2 regions of the Ruminococcus sp. D54t1_190329_F1 genome follow, and region 1 is predicted to be linked to the other one. Evidence: predicted binding sites of a transcription regulator. Region 1 holds the regulator's gene; the other holds the start of a gene.
The links. The regulator LexA, encoded in region 1, represses DNA repair genes until DNA is damaged. The targets are predictions, from matches to a motif close to CNAACANNTGTTNG.

Region 1 (7,776 bases):
ATGCAGCTTCCACAGAGGGACGAGATCCTATTGATGATATTTATAAGATTACCAAAGAACTGGAGAAATACAATCCGGAAATTGCAAAGCGTCCTCAGGTAATTGCAGCCAATAAAGTGGACTGTATTTTTGACGACGGTCAGGAGAATCCTGTAGACAGACTTCGCAAAGAATTTGAACCAAAAGGTATCAAAGTATATCCCATTTCTGCAGTTACCGGACAGGGTGTACGCGAGCTTCTTTTCCATATCAAGGAACTTCTGGACAGTTGTCCGAAGAAAGCAATCGTATTCGAGCAGGAATTCTTCCCGGAAGATATGCTGATCAATGAGAGCCTTCCATTTACCGTACAGGTTGATGAGGAAGATCCCTCTGTATTTATCGTAGAAGGACCACGTATCGAGAAAATGCTTGGTTATACCAATCTGGATTCTGAGAAAGGCTTCGCCTTTTTCCAGCGTTTCCTGAAAGAGGGCGGCATTCTGGATGAACTGGAAAACGCCGGTATTCAGGAGGGTGATACGGTTCGTATGTATGGATTTGAATTTGATTATTATAAATAAATAGCAGCTATTCAGCAGGTATTCAGGAGATAAATTATGACAAGTAAGCAAAGAGCATATTTAAAAAGTCTGGCAATGAAAATGGATGCCATTATCCAGCTTGGCAAGGGCGGTCTTACACCGGAGAACACCAAGGCTGTTGACGAAGCACTTGCAGCGAGAGAGCTGATTAAAATCAGTGTGCTTCAGAACTGTCTGGAGGATCCTAAGGAAATGGCACAGGTTCTTGCAGAGCGCACCCATTCCCAGGTTGTACAGGTGATCGGTAAGAAGATCGTATTATACCGCGAAGGTAAAAAAGAGAAAAAGAAAATTGAACTGCCAAAATAATCGAAAAAAAATCGGGATCATGGGCGGTACCTTTGATCCCATCCATATGGGACATCTGATCCTGGGTGAGCAGAGCTATGAGCAATTCCAGCTGGATAAGGTTCTGTTTATGCCTTCCGGCAACCCGCCTCATAAACGGGACCGTGCTGGCAGAGCCTCTGATAACCAGCGTGTGGATATGGTCCGGCTTGCAATTGAAGATAATCCCCATTTTGAGTTGTCTCTTGCAGAAATGCACGAGACCGGGTATACCTATACCTATCGCACTCTGGAAGAGCTAAAAGAATACAATCCGGACACAGACTATTATTTTATCATTGGTGCAGATTCTCTTTTTGCTTTTGACGAATGGATGGAACCAGAGCGGATCTGTCGGGCCTGTACTCTTGTGGTGGCTGTCCGGGATCATGCGTCCTACGCTGAACTGAATCGGGAAATCCAGCGTCTTTCTGCAAGGTACAACGGAAATTTTGCCCTTTTGGATACTATGAATATTGATGTGTCCAGTCATCAGATCCGTCAGTGGATTTCAGAAGAAAAAAGTCTGAAATATTACGTCCCGGATAAGGTGATTTCTTACATGAAAGAGAATGGAATTTACAGAAAGAAGGAAGTCTGACCATGGCAGATTACGATTTTGCAAAAATTGAAAAAAAACTTTCCAAATACCTGGATGAGGATCGTTTCCAGCATACCATGGGCGTTATGTACACCAGCGCATGTCTGGCTATGGTCCATGGATATGATATCAAAGATGCACAGGTGTCCGGTCTTCTTCACGATTGCGCCAAATGCATTCCCAATAAGAAAAAACTGAAGATGTGCAGCGAACACAATATTCCGGTTTCCGATTTTGAGAGAAGTCACCCGTTTCTTCTCCACTCCCGTCTTGGAGCTTATATTGCTCACGAGAAATATGGGATTGACGATCAGGAGATTCTTTCTGCCATCAATTATCACACAACTGGCAGACGTGAAATGAGTCTTCTTGAAAAGATTATTTATATTGCAGATTATATTGAGCCCATGCGTTATAAAGCAAGCCGTTTACCGGAAATTCGCAAACTTGCGTTTGAAGACCTGGATGAGTGTATGTATGAGATCCTGAAAGATACCCTGGAGTATCTGGAAGAAGATTCTGCCGATGATATTGAGCCAACTTCCAAGGAGGCTTATATTTATTATAAAGAATTGCATAATAAGCGTAATAACGTATCTGATAATTAATACTCCGCATATACTGGCGAATATTTTGTCACGTTTAAAGACATTTGTTTGCGCAGGAATTTGAAATAATATTGGGTCAGTATAGGCATTATTAAGAAAGGAGCAGATCAGAATGAGTACAGTAAGTACAGAGAAAATGATGGCACAGATTGCCTGCAAGGCAATTGATGATAAAAAGGGACAGGATATCAAGGTAATTGATATTCATAATGTTTCTGTAATTGCAGATTATTTCGTAATCGCAAGCGGTACAAACTCCAATCAGGTTCAGGCGATCGTCGATAATGTGGAGGAGCAGCTTGGACGCGCTGGCTTTGAGGCGAAGCAGATCGAGGGAAACCGCAATTCCAGCTGGATTCTCATGGATTACGGCGATGTGATCGTGCATGTGTTTGATGAGGAGAACAGACTTTTCTATGATCTGGAGAGAATCTGGAGAGATGGAAAGGTTTTGGAGATGGATGAGTTCTTAGAGAAATAAAAAGTCCCCTTTAGCAAACAAATTGTCTGGAAACAGCAATTGTTTGCTAAAGGGGAAATTTTTTATGACTATTGGTAGAAACGCATGACACCAAATACTTTACCCAGAATCTGGATTTCTCCTGTAATGATAATGGGATCCATGGTGTCATTCTCTGGCTGAAGGCGGTAGTAGCCCTTCTCCTTATAGAAGGTCTTCACTGTGGCAGAGTCCTCTACCAGGGCAACTACAATGTCGCCATTATCGGCAGTAGGCTGCTGCTTTACCAGGACCTGATCACCATCAAAGATTCCTACATTGATCATGCTGTCGCCTTTTACCTTCAGCATGAAGCTCTGTTCATTGGGCATAAATTCTGCCGGGATGGGAAAATAGCCATCTACATTCTCTACAGCCAGAATAGGCTGTCCGGCGGCTACGGTGCCTACAATCGGAACATTGACCACTTCACGGCGGACAAGATTGAAATTGTCATCTATGATCTCTATAGCTCTCGGCTTCGTGGCGTCGCGGCGGATGTATCCGTTCTTCTCAAGAGCTTCCAGATGGGCATGAACAGATGATGTAGACTTCAGATTTACAGCTTCACAAATCTCACGAACTGCTGGCGGGAATCCGCGGTTCAGAATCTCACTTTTAATATATTCTAAAATTTCCTGCTGTTTTTTGCTGATTTTACCATATGTCATAAGAGTTTTCCTCCGAAATTCATTCAACTTTTTCTTATCATATCATATTTTTCTTAATTAAGCAAACAGATATTCTGAAAATATGTTCGTTTTTTGATATGCAGGCTGTTCACAGCTTCCAGCTTTGTTCACACACTTTTCGTTTTCTTTTCCTTGTGTTCACCGGCAAAAAATGGTACAATTGTTTGGTATGAAAATTCAGAGCCCGACTCAAAAACAAAGGGGGAATCCGCTTGTCCGAGAAGAAATCTAACAAGCCTGGCAAAACGGCAGGACTTTTTGTCCAGTTAAAGAACATATTCGGACTGAATATTGCCACCGTTGCTTTTGGTATATTGTTATTATATATGATTTTTACTGCATTTTTACTTGTAACCTCCACACATATCGAATCTTACCAGGTTACCACAGGTCCTTTGTCGCGAAACGAGACCTACACTGGTATTTCTCTTCGGGAAGAGAGTGTTTTTAAGGCAGAATCCTCCGGTTATGTGAATTATTATGCCCGGGAGGGAAGTAAGATCAATGCCAACGGTGCTGTTTACGGATTAAGTTCCGGAAAAATTGCAGAAACCAAGTCTGCATTGACTGCTGATGAACTGGAGAAGATCCGCAGTTCTATGCTCAGCTTTTCCAAAGGATTTTCCGGAAGTAAATTTAACAACACTTACAGTTTTAAGAACCAGCTGGAGGGAAGCATCCTTCAGTATGAGGGAATTTCCACTGACGGGAATGCAGATTCACAAGTAGTGACCATCGGCGGACAGAATATCTGTAAAGCCCAGGAAGACGGCATTATCCTCTATTCTATGGACGGCTATGAGAATAAGACTGTGGAAAACATTACAGCAGAAGATTTTGACCAGACTTCTTACCATGAAACGGATCTGAAGACATCCGAAAAGGTGCAGGCCGGAGATAACATTTATACAAATATTACCAGCGAATTATGGAGCCTGATCATTCCACTAAGCGACAAACAGGCCGCCAAGCTGGAGGGACGTTCCACCATTCGTGTGAAATTTCTCAAGGATGATATGACACAGAGCGGCGATTTTTCCATCATAAAAATCGATGGTGACAAATATGGAAAAATCGACTTCAGCCGCGGTCTGATCCGCTATGCATCTGACCGTTTTCTGGATATTGAACTGGTTACCAATACAGTAACCGGTCTTAAGATTCCCCTTTCCGCTATTGAATCCAAGGATTTTTACGTGATTCCGGCAGAATATGCCACAACTGATCCTGACAGCGGAAGTGTAGGCTTTAACAAGATTTCCAAAGATTCCAGCGGAAATAACGTAAGAACCTTTATCAATGCTACAATCTACGGTAAAGTTAAAATTGAATCAGATGATGATTCTGCTGATGAAGCTTACAATTATTACGTGGATAGAAGCGCTTTTAAGGAAGGAGATGCTATTGTAAAAGATGACTCCAACCAGCGCTTTATTGTAGGGGAAACAGATTCTCTGGAAGGCGTTTACTGCATCAATCAGGGGTATGCGGTATTCCGTCAGGTAGACATACTGGATCAGAATGAAGAATATGCCATTATTTCCAGTAATACATCCTACGGACTTTCCCGTTATGACCGTATTGCCAGAGACTCCTCCCAGGTAAAAGAACAGGATATTCTCTACTAAGTTTAACATATACTATTTTTAAGGAGGCTTATAAATGTTAGCTGAAAATTTACAGCAGGTAAATGCAAATATTGAAAAAGCCTGTGCTGCTGTTTCCCGTGACCCAGGTGAAGTCACACTGGTGGCAGTAAGCAAGACCAAACCGGTCTCCATGCTTCAGGAAGCGTATGATGCCGGTGCGCGTGTTTTTGGAGAAAATAAAGTCCAGGAGATCATGGATAAATATGACCAGCTGCCATCAGATATCCAGTGGCACATGATCGGTCATCTGCAGCGCAATAAAGTAAAATATATTATTGACAAGGTTGCCATGATCCACTCTGTAGATTCCCTTCGCCTTGCCCAGACCATCGAGCAGGAAGCTGCAAAGAAAGATCTTGTTATGCCAATTCTGCTGGAAGTTAATGTAGCAGAGGAAGAAAGCAAATTCGGATTAACGACGAATGAAGTGCTTCCTCTTCTTGAGAAAATCAGCATATTTTCTCATATAAAAGTAATGGGACTTATGACCATTGCCCCATTTGTGAAAAATCCAGAAGAAAATCGTGAAGTTTTTCGCACATTGAAGAAATTAAGTGTTGACATTAGTGCAAAAAACATTAATAATGTTAACATGAGTGTTCTGAGTATGGGTATGACCGGAGATTATCAGGTTGCTGTCCAGGAAGGCTCAACCATGGTACGTGTGGGAACCGGTATTTTTGGTGAACGAAATTATGCCACACGGCAAGAAGATTAAGATTGGAGATTGAAAATGAGCGTTTTTGATAAATTATTAGATTCTATTAAACTGAATGATGACGATTATGATGAAGATAATTATTTAGATGAGGATCTGATGGATGATGACGAGGGGGATTTCTTGGATGACGATCCCATGGATGACAAGCCTAAGAAGAAATTCTTCGAGAAATTCGGTCGTAAGAAAGAGGATGATTTGGCCGACGAAGATACTTCCTTTGACGAAGAACCTGTACATACAGCAGCACCAAAGACTGCTGCCAAGGCTCCTGTGAAACAGCCAGCTGAGAAGCAGCGCCCTGTAGCTTCTTCCAAAATCACTCCGATGAGAAGCAGCCGTCGTGCGAATCAGGCTTCTTCTATGGAGGTTTGTGTGATCAAACCAGCTTCCATGGAGGACACCCGGGAGATTGCAGACACACTTCTTGACAATGCAACTGTAATTCTGAATCTGGAGGGTATTGATGTAGAACTTGCACAGCGTATTATTGATTTTGCATCTGGCGCATGTTATTCCCTGAATGGTTCCCTTCAGAAGATTTCCAGCTACATCTTCGTACTTGGTCCCTCTTCTGTAGATATCACTGGTGATCTTCAGAATATTCTTGGCGGCGCTACACCTTCTGTAAGAGCCGGTTATTGATTTTTATGGATAAGGATGAATTTTTACTTAAGAGAATCCGGGAGCTGGCAAATCTCTCTTACCAGAGAGATATTGTCACCTTTACGGATTTTCTTAACTTAAACGAACAAAATATGCTTGCTTCCCTTAAGCTTCATCAGATGGGCGTAGAGGTAAAGCTTTTCGGTGGCTATGAGCATGCAGAACGACAGATGGCAGCTTTTTTCCCCGGAGGCCTTGGTTTTACCTGGGATTATCCTATTGACTGCCTGAAAATAGAGCCCAAGGCTCTTCGTTTTTCTGAGGAGCTTGGACATAGAGATTATCTTGGAGCGCTCCTGAATCTTGGAGTTGACCGCAGTGTAGTTGGTGATATCCTCATCAAGGATAAAGAAGCCTGGTTTTTCTGCCTTCATAAAATGTCTGACTTTTTTATCGAAAATCTTATTCGGGTAAAACATACTACCGTGCTGGTTTCCAGAGTAGAGCAGGCAGAAGAGATTCCGGAACCTGAATTTGAAATGATAAATGGTACCTGCGCTTCTGTAAGGCTGGATGCTCTCATCGGGCTGGCTTTTCAGACGTCCAGAAGCAGCATGGTTTCTTTTATTGAAAGCGGTCTTGTGTTTGTAAACGGCAAACTGATCACCTCCAATGGATATGAGCCAAAAGAAGGCGATATTATTTCCATTCGCAGCAAAGGACGCTTTATCTATGATGGTGTATCCAGACAGACAAAGAAAGGACGCCTTGGTGTCCGCATTCGAAAATACGTATAAACAATAATACATTTGGAGAGGATTTAACTATGGCAGAAGAAAAATTACTTGTAAAACGTGACGGGGAGTTCTGTTATCCCATTTATTTTGAAAATGACTTTTCTTTTCTTTCACAGGCCCTAACAGACGAAGGTCTTGCAGGGAAAAGCATGTGTATTGTTTCAGATTCCACAGTAGCACCTCTCTATGCAGACCAGGTGAAAGCAGAGCTTTTGAAAGTATCCGATCATGTATGCCAGTTCACTTTCCCCGCAGGAGAAGCACACAAGAATCTTGATACCGTACAGGATCTTTTCCAGTGCCTTATTGAGAATGGGCTTGACCGCAAAAGTCTGGTGGTTGCTCTTGGAGGCGGAGTAACAGGAGACTTATCCGGCTTCGGTGCTGCAGCCTATCTTCGCGGAATTGATTTTATCCAGATTCCTACCACGCTTCTGGCACAGGTTGACAGCAGCGTAGGCGGTAAGACCGGCGTTGATTTCAGACAGTTTAAAAATATGGTAGGCGCTTTTCATCAGCCCCGCCTGGTTTATATGAATATGGCCACCTTGCAATCCCTCCCTGAGCGCGAATTTGGCTGTGGAATGGGTGAAATCCTAAAGACCGGACTAATTTGCGATAAAGGCTTTTTCGACTTTGTATGCGCAAATTACAAGGTCATCCGCACTATGGATCCAGAAATGCTTGCCGTTATG
Region 2 (7,776 bases), on a different contig from region 1:
AATGGCTGTAAGATGTGCTTCAGAAGCTTTAAATTTTCCTGTCTCGTCGTGATAATAATATCCATTAAACACTGTTCCATCTACAACAAAATGGTCGAAATAATGTATTGCCTGAGTGCAGTCTCCTGAACCGTCTTCATTCAGACAATAAAATCCGTCACTTTTCAACATATATTTGCCATCACTATTAGGAATAGGAAGTATCTTAGCTTCCTCTGTAACAGATGACAGGCTGCCGCCACTTTCTGATTCCGCTAATACAGTAAGAACTTCAGGCTTCCATAACAGGAGCCCGCTGTTGCTGCACCAAAATGCTGCCCCCAAAAGGACTGCCATTCCAGCTGCTTTATACAGCCATCTGGTTTTTTTGCCTTTTTTCATGTTATTCTCCTTTTAATAAGGGCAGTATAACCTGTTTCTGCTTTGTATGCAACCTCTTTGTTTGCCATAACATTTTTACAAGCTCTGGAATGCGTTTGAAAAGACTTTCTGCAGGATGTACGTCACAATTTGCGAGAGATTTTGTCTGGAATACTCTCCCAAAATTTTTGCAGCTGTGCTTCCACATTTGACAATGTACATGTTTTCCTGTCATTCCACTCCACCGGAAAAAGATTGCTGTATTCTCTCTGCCGGAACCGTTCATCCAGAAGGAGAATAACACCATGATCTTCCTTTGTGCGGATTACTCTTCCAGCAGCCTGCAGAACCTTATTCATGCCAGGATACCTATAGGCGTAATCAAATCCATTTTCCCCATTTTCTGTGTAAAAAGAACGAAGAATTTCCCTCTCATTTCCCAACTGGGGCAATCCGGTTCCCACTAAAATGGCTCCAATCAGTTTTTCTCCCAGCAGATCAATTCCCTCTGAAAAAATACCACCCATAATACAAAAAGCTACCAGTGATTCCTGATCCTGTTCAAATTCCCGGAGGAACTCTTCTCTTTCCTGTTCCTTCATAGAGCTGTTCTGACAGATACACTTCACCCAGTTTACAGAAAATTCTTCTTCGTAGACTGCATAAACCTCTTCCAACATTTTGTAAGAAGGAAAAAATACCATATAATTTCCCTTGTGCTGCCATATCGTCCTCGCTATATATTCCGCAATTTTGTGATATTCCTCATATCCCCTGCGGCTATATAAGGAACTTACATCGCCGGCATTTAAAATACAGCGGTTCTTCTGTGAAAACGGTGATTCCACATAGATTCCATAATCGTCCTGCCTGTTGCTGAGCAATTTTCTGTAGTAGCTCATGGGCAGCAATGTAGCAGAAAAGAATACGGCACTGCGGCCTTTCTTCAGATATTCCCCCAGGTTCACTGCCGGATTTACACAGAACAGTTTCAGGCGAAACAGACCATCTTCTCCATTCTCAGCATAAACTACATAGTTCTCGTCTATCAGTTCCGCAATATTCAGAAAATTGCGAATATCAAAATAAAACTTTCTTACTTCATCTTCCAGTTCCACATCCTTATGTGCTTCCAGAAAAGCATCAAATTCTCCCTGAACCTTTAAAATCGTCATAGTTATGGAACCCGTGCCTGGGAGAACGAGGTAATTTCCACAGTCCACCTGTAGTTCTTTCAGCTGTTTATCCAGCTTTCCAAGGGAGCGGTAAAGCCGGGGTGCTCTTTCTTTCATAACTTTTCGAACCCGAACAGCATCTTCCCTGCAAATAGAAGCGCTGTACATCTCTCTTCCCCGTTCTGCCAGATTATGAGCTTCATCAATGAGAAAGACATAATCTCCACCTGCACCTTCCCCGAAAAAACGTTTTAAATGAACCGTAGGGTCAAACACATAATTATAATCACAAATTACAGCATCCACCCATAAAGACAGATCCAGACACATTTCAAAAGGACATACCTGCCATTTCTCTGCCTGCTCCCGTATAGTCTCCCTGTCATATCTGCTCTTCGTCGTCCACAGCTCATAGACAGCGTCATTGACCCTGTCGAAATGTCCCCTGGCGTAAGGACAATGTACCGGATCACATTTGGTTTCGTCCATAAAACACAGCTTCTCCTTGGCTGTAATGGTCACCACTTTGTATTTCATTCCCTTTTCCCGCAGCACCTCAAAAGCTTCCTGAGCCACTGTTCTTGTAATAGTCTTGGCTGTAAGATAAAAGATCGTCTCCCCTTTCCCTTCGCCAACAGCGCGAACTGCCGGAAAAATGGTAGACATGGTTTTTCCTACGCCGGTAGGTGCCTGAATAAAAATCTGACGACTGGCTCCAATTGCATGGTAAACACTGCTCACCATCTTTCTCTGACCTTCTCTGTAGAAAAATGGAAATTCCAGGCTCTGAAGAGAATGATTTCTCTCTTCCTTCCATTTTTTCTGATAACTGAGCCATTTATGATATTCATCCAGAAGTTTCTGGTACCATTCTTTCAGTTCCTCTATGGAGATCACCTCCCGGAACCTTTTCACCACTTCTGTCTCCAGATTGGCATATGTCATCTGGATTCCAATCTTCGACAAGCCTTCCTGAACACCGTAAATATAGCCATAACACATAGCCTGAGCCTTATGAACCTTCACAGGCTCTTCCATCTGTTCCACATTTCCATATATTCCTTTAATCTCATCGATCCAGACAACTTCATCTTCTGTAAAAATTCCATCTGCACGACCTTCTAACCGAATGTCCAGATCCTCATAGCTGCAATTCATCCGCAAAGCAACCTCTGCTCTGTAGTCTCCGCCCATTTGTTTCTGAAGCTTCCGATGCAGTCTGCTGCCCTTTAACATAGCATCTTTGTCTATAGTACCTCTTCGGTTATCAAGATCACCGCTTTGCAATATAAACTCCACAAGATTTCTTACTGATATTCGTGTTACCGGATTGTCCATTTCCAATTTACCGCCTTTTACTGGTCTGCTGCCTTCCAAACAAAGATACCTTATCTGTAAGCATTATAACACGAATTTTACTTATCGGCCTATCCTTTCACAGAAAACTCCGGCATATTACTCCGAAAATGCAAAGCAAGCATCTGCTTCTGAAGTTTCTCATTCCTCCTTGCTTCAATGGATATGCTATCACAAAATGTCTGCCACAGTTCCTCGTACTCTCCCATATCCCCTACGGCGCTCCCTGGCACCTGTATACGCACTTCTTTTCTCATGACGCACTCCTTCCCTTTCTCATGGCACAACGCCTTCTGCCTCTTCTCATCATAGATTACCCAGTTCTCATTGGGAAAGCGATTGGAAAAATGAAGAGCCATAAGAGACAGGATATCATTCCCCGGCTGGATCTTTGCCAACAGAAACCTTCCGCCAATCTCCCTGAAACGGACAAACCCAAAATAATGGTGATATTCCCGCTTCACGCAGAGTGCCAGTTTCGCAACCCTGGATACATATGGATCTGCCAGTGCCTCCATTACACGTTTTTCGCATCTGCCTCCCCCAAAAGCCCGGTGCAGCACATAATAAATGGCAGTTCCCCTGTCTTCATCTGCTGAAGCTGCCGCCAGACAGATCTGTTCGTAAACCTCGCTTCCCAGTCTCATAAGAATCGTCCTCATAACCTTACCAACCTTACTCTGATCTGTAGCAATCTCCCGATAAGAAGTGAACAATTCCATGCTTACAGGAAAACTGGTCTGAATGCTCACTTTACAGCCGCCTGCACACTCTTTCCATCCATCATAGACAGCAGAAAAAATTCCCTCCATAGAGTCCTCACATACCAGGATTCTTTTCTCTTGATTCATATAGCTCCCACCTTTCTGTCCACATGATTCTTTGTATTTTCTGTATACAGTCTTCTGCTCCCCATCTCATCTCCAAAGAGGGATAATTGCTGAAATGCAGCTTCATTCCCATGCTTCCGACAGTTCTCTTCATCCAGAAGATTACGGGTAATATAAGATTCCTCCAACCTGGTATTGTACATCATGCGGCCATTACAGGTGATAAAATATAAGGCACGCTTCAGAACCACACCAATCCTCTTCAAATCTGCAAATTCCAGGGAATGGGTTCTCCTGGCTCCAATGATTCTTCTGGCAGAGGTATAACCGATTCCCGGTACACGAAGAAGTTCATAATAATCTGCCTGGTTGATCTCTACCGGAAAAAACTCCAGATGTGACACTGCCCAGTCTGCCTTGGGATCCAGAAGAAGGTTAAAATCCGGATGCTTCTCTGAAAGCAGTTCTGAAGCCCGAAAACCATAAAACCGCATAAGCCAGTCTGCCTGATAAAGCCGGTGTTCCCGCAAAAGAGGCGGACCTGATAAGGACATGGGCAGATCCTTATCTTCATTTACGGCGACAAAAGCCGAATAAAAAACTCTTTTTAATGCAAAGTTCTTATACAAAGATTCTGCTACTGACACGATCTGATAATCGCTCTCCCCCATAGCTCCAATAATCATCTGGGTACTTTGACCGGCTGGTACAAACTTAGGGGCATGACGGTACAGAACCAATTCCTCCTTATTCTGATCTCGCTGCTGCTGAATCTGCTTCATAGGGCGCAGAATGGTTTGCCTGCTCTTATGCGGTGCCAGTTTCCTAAGCCCGTCTGCAGTAGGAAGTTCCAGGTTCACGCTCATGCGATCTGCCAGATACCCCGCCCTGGCGATCAGTTCAGGAGCAGCACCTGGAATGGCTTTCAAATGAATATATCCCTGAAAATGATATTTATTACGAAGAAGATTTACTGTACAAAGCAGTTCTTCCATAGTCCTGTCTGGACTTTCCTTTACTCCGGAACTTAAAAACAGTCCTTCAATATAGTTCCTCCTGTAAAATTCCATAGTCAGACGACACACTTCTTCTGGGGTAAAACTGGTACGCACCACATCATTGGAGGCTCTGTTTATACAGTATTTACAGTCAAATACACATTCATTTGTATAAAGGATCTTCAAAAGACTGATACATCTGCCATCCTGAGCAAAACTATGACAGATTCCGGCAGCAATGCTGTTTCCCATGCCCTTTCCATCTCCCTTTCGATCCACACCACTGGATGTGCAAGCCACATCATATTTCGCGGCATCCGATAAAATCTCCAGCTTCCGCTTCAATGTCATTGATTCCTGAATAATCATCCCGTAACAAAGCTCCTTTTATGTAATCTGTGTTTCGCATTCTTTATTATTCTTAATTTCAGAACGTTTGTTCTTGTTTTATTTTAGAACGCACGTTCTGTTTTGTCAATATCATAAAACGGCACGAAATTTTTTCTATACAAAAAGAGCCATAAATCAAAGATTAATTCTAACACTACCTTTGATTTACGGCTCTTATCTCATTCTTTTACTATTAAAGCTCCCGGACGACAGCCAGAAATGGTACATGCTTACATCAGCGAATTCATGAATACCAGACGTTCTGAACGTATGAGCAGATTTTCATATATGTGAATGCTGCCGACAGGTGACCTATCCACTCAATTTCAAATCTGTGTCAGCACAAAAATATCATAAATTGCTTTCACTGCATTTTCAAAATCACGGTTCTCCACGCCAATGATAATATTCAGCTCACTGGAGCCCTGGTCAATCATCTTGACGTTTACATTTGCATGTGCGAGGGCAGAGAAAATTCTTCCGGCTGTACCGCGGGTGGATTTCATTCCACGTCCTACAACTGCGATCAGGGCAAGGTCAGATTCCATTTCCACAAAATCCGGCTGAACCAGGCGATGGATTCCCGCAATTACCTGCTGCTCCTTTTCTTCAAACTCATCCTGGTGAACATATACTGTCATGGTATCAATACCGGATGGAACATGCTCAAAACTGATTCCCTGGTCTTCAAATACCTGAAGCACTCTTCTGCCAAATCCGATTTCACTGTTCATCATGGACTTCTCAATGTTGATAGAACAGAAACCTTTCTTTCCTGCAATACCGGTTATGGTATATTTCGGCTTGCGGCAGGTACTCTCCACAATAAAAGTTCCCTTATCCTCCGGACGGTTGGTGTTGCGGATATTAATCGGAATTCCCTCTTTTCTTACAGGGAAAATAGCATCTTCATGAAGAACAGTAGCTCCCATGTAGGAAAGCTCACGAAGTTCACGGTATGTAATGGTCTCAATCACAGCCGGATTCTTTACAATTCTCGGGTCTGTTACAAGGAAACCGGATACATCAGTCCAGTTTTCATACATATCAGCCTTAATTGCCTTGGCAACCAGAGAACCTGTCACATCAGAACCACCTCTGGAAAAAGTGGTCACAGTTCCATCGTCCTTTGCACCATAGAAGCCCGGCACAACTGCATTCTCACATTTGGAAAGACGCTTGTTCAGAAGTTTGTCTGTCTTCTCTGAATCCAGATTTCCGTTTTTATCAAAACGGATTACTTCTGCTGCATCCACAAATTCATAACCAAGATAAGCAGCCATCACTTTGCCGTTCAGATATTCTCCACGGGAAGCGGCGTAATCCCTGCCAATCTGTGCTTTAAAATTCTCTTTGATCAACTGGAAATCCTCTTCCATGGAAAGAGCAAGGCCAAGCCCTTTAATAATCTCATAATAACGAGATTTGATTTCTTCTAAAACCTTTTCAAAATCACCGCCATTTGCAGCTGCGTCATAACAGCTGTAAAGAAGATCTGTTACCTTCGTGTCCCCGTCAAATCTCTTACCTGGTGCAGAAGGAACAACAAAACGTCTGCTCTCTTCACTTCTGATAATATCTCCGACTTTTTCAAACTGCTCCGCATTTGCAAGGGAGCTTCCGCCAAACTTTACAACTTTTCTCATAATCCTTATGCTCCTCAAAAACTTTTTCTCCATTTTATGAAAAAATTCGACTTTTTGCAAGGGTTTTTTCGATTTAATTCGTGAAAGTGTTAAATACCTCCAATACCCGCAGCTGTTCTCCATCTACTTTAAAATGAATATCCCAGGATCCAAAAGACATTCCGTATTTTCTTTCAGGGTCCTTCTGATACCCAGGTCTTGGATCGTTTGCAAGGACAGCAAGAAGCGCTTCTCTTTTTTCCACTGGAATCTTCTTCAAAAGCTCTTCCGGAAACTCTACTTTCAGCTTATGATCCTGAATCTGGTCGGTAAATCCGCCTGCTGCTTCCGGATGGCTGTCCACGTAAGCCAGATAGGGCTTTATATCATAAATAGGTGTTCCGTCCATAAGATCCGCTCCTGATACATGAAGCACCGGTCCATACTTTTCAGAAAACTCTACGCTCTCCAGCCTTACACTGGAAAGTCCTATGGGATTTGGACGAAAAGGAGACCTTGTAGCAAAAACGCCCATTCTGACGTTTCCCCCAAGTCTTGGAGGACGCACTGTAGGAGACCACTCCTTGCGGACAGCCTGTGAAAATTCCCAGATCAGCCAGATATGGGTATACTCTTCCAGCCCTCGAAATGCCTTATGGTTCCGATATTCCGGTTCAAAAATAATATCCGCCTTTAGTTCCTGTATTCTGCCGCTCTGATGGGGAATTCCAAATTTCGTTGGAAAATCACTTCTGATATGAGCAATTACTTTCATTTCCATTGTTTATTATACCTTTATCAATCTTTATGTGTGCTCCTATAAACCCGCAGATATCATCTATAAACAGCGAACCTCTATTCCTCATGTCCGCCGCTTTTTTCTTCCTCCTTGATTTCCCAGTGAAGCAGGAACGTAAGAGCTGCACGAAGAGCAATAATTCCGGCTACAATTCCGATTTCCTTCCACTCACGTACCACTACAGTACGTAGAATCTCACTTCCCATTTTAAATTCCAGTCCCATGGCAAGTCCCCTCGCCAGA

Region 2: I2D69_RS05740 (putative DNA modification/repair radical SAM protein) is a predicted target of LexA. The motif match lies at 5,149-5,162, and genes of this name have one in related genera.

The regions. Positions count from the first base shown of each region.
Region 1 is NZ_JADNDC010000018.1:20,894-28,669, forward strand. It holds gene obgE (GTPase ObgE) at 1-563, shown strand, start outside; gene yhbY (ribosome assembly RNA-binding protein YhbY) at 600-893, shown strand; gene nadD (nicotinate-nucleotide adenylyltransferase) at 877-1,512, shown strand; gene yqeK (bis(5'-nucleosyl)-tetraphosphatase (symmetrical) YqeK) at 1,515-2,120, shown strand; gene rsfS (ribosome silencing factor) at 2,233-2,601, shown strand; gene lexA (transcriptional repressor LexA) at 2,670-3,290, opposite strand; gene I2D69_RS09905 (HlyD family efflux transporter periplasmic adaptor subunit) at 3,524-4,939, shown strand; gene I2D69_RS09910 (YggS family pyridoxal phosphate-dependent enzyme) at 4,974-5,678, shown strand; gene I2D69_RS09915 (cell division protein SepF) at 5,694-6,323, shown strand; gene I2D69_RS09920 (YlmH/Sll1252 family protein) at 6,329-7,081, shown strand; gene aroB (3-dehydroquinate synthase) at 7,111-7,776, shown strand, end outside.
Region 2 is NZ_JADNDC010000009.1:49,239-57,014, forward strand. It holds gene I2D69_RS05725 (serine hydrolase) at 1-381, opposite strand, end outside; gene I2D69_RS05730 (ATP-dependent DNA helicase) at 504-2,873, opposite strand; gene I2D69_RS05735 (TIGR03915 family putative DNA repair protein) at 2,963-3,742, opposite strand; gene I2D69_RS05740 (putative DNA modification/repair radical SAM protein) at 3,739-5,088, opposite strand; gene I2D69_RS05745 (aspartate kinase) at 5,436-6,755, opposite strand; gene tsaA (tRNA (N6-threonylcarbamoyladenosine(37)-N6)-methyltransferase TrmO) at 6,829-7,509, opposite strand; gene I2D69_RS05755 (DUF1622 domain-containing protein) at 7,590-7,776, opposite strand, start outside.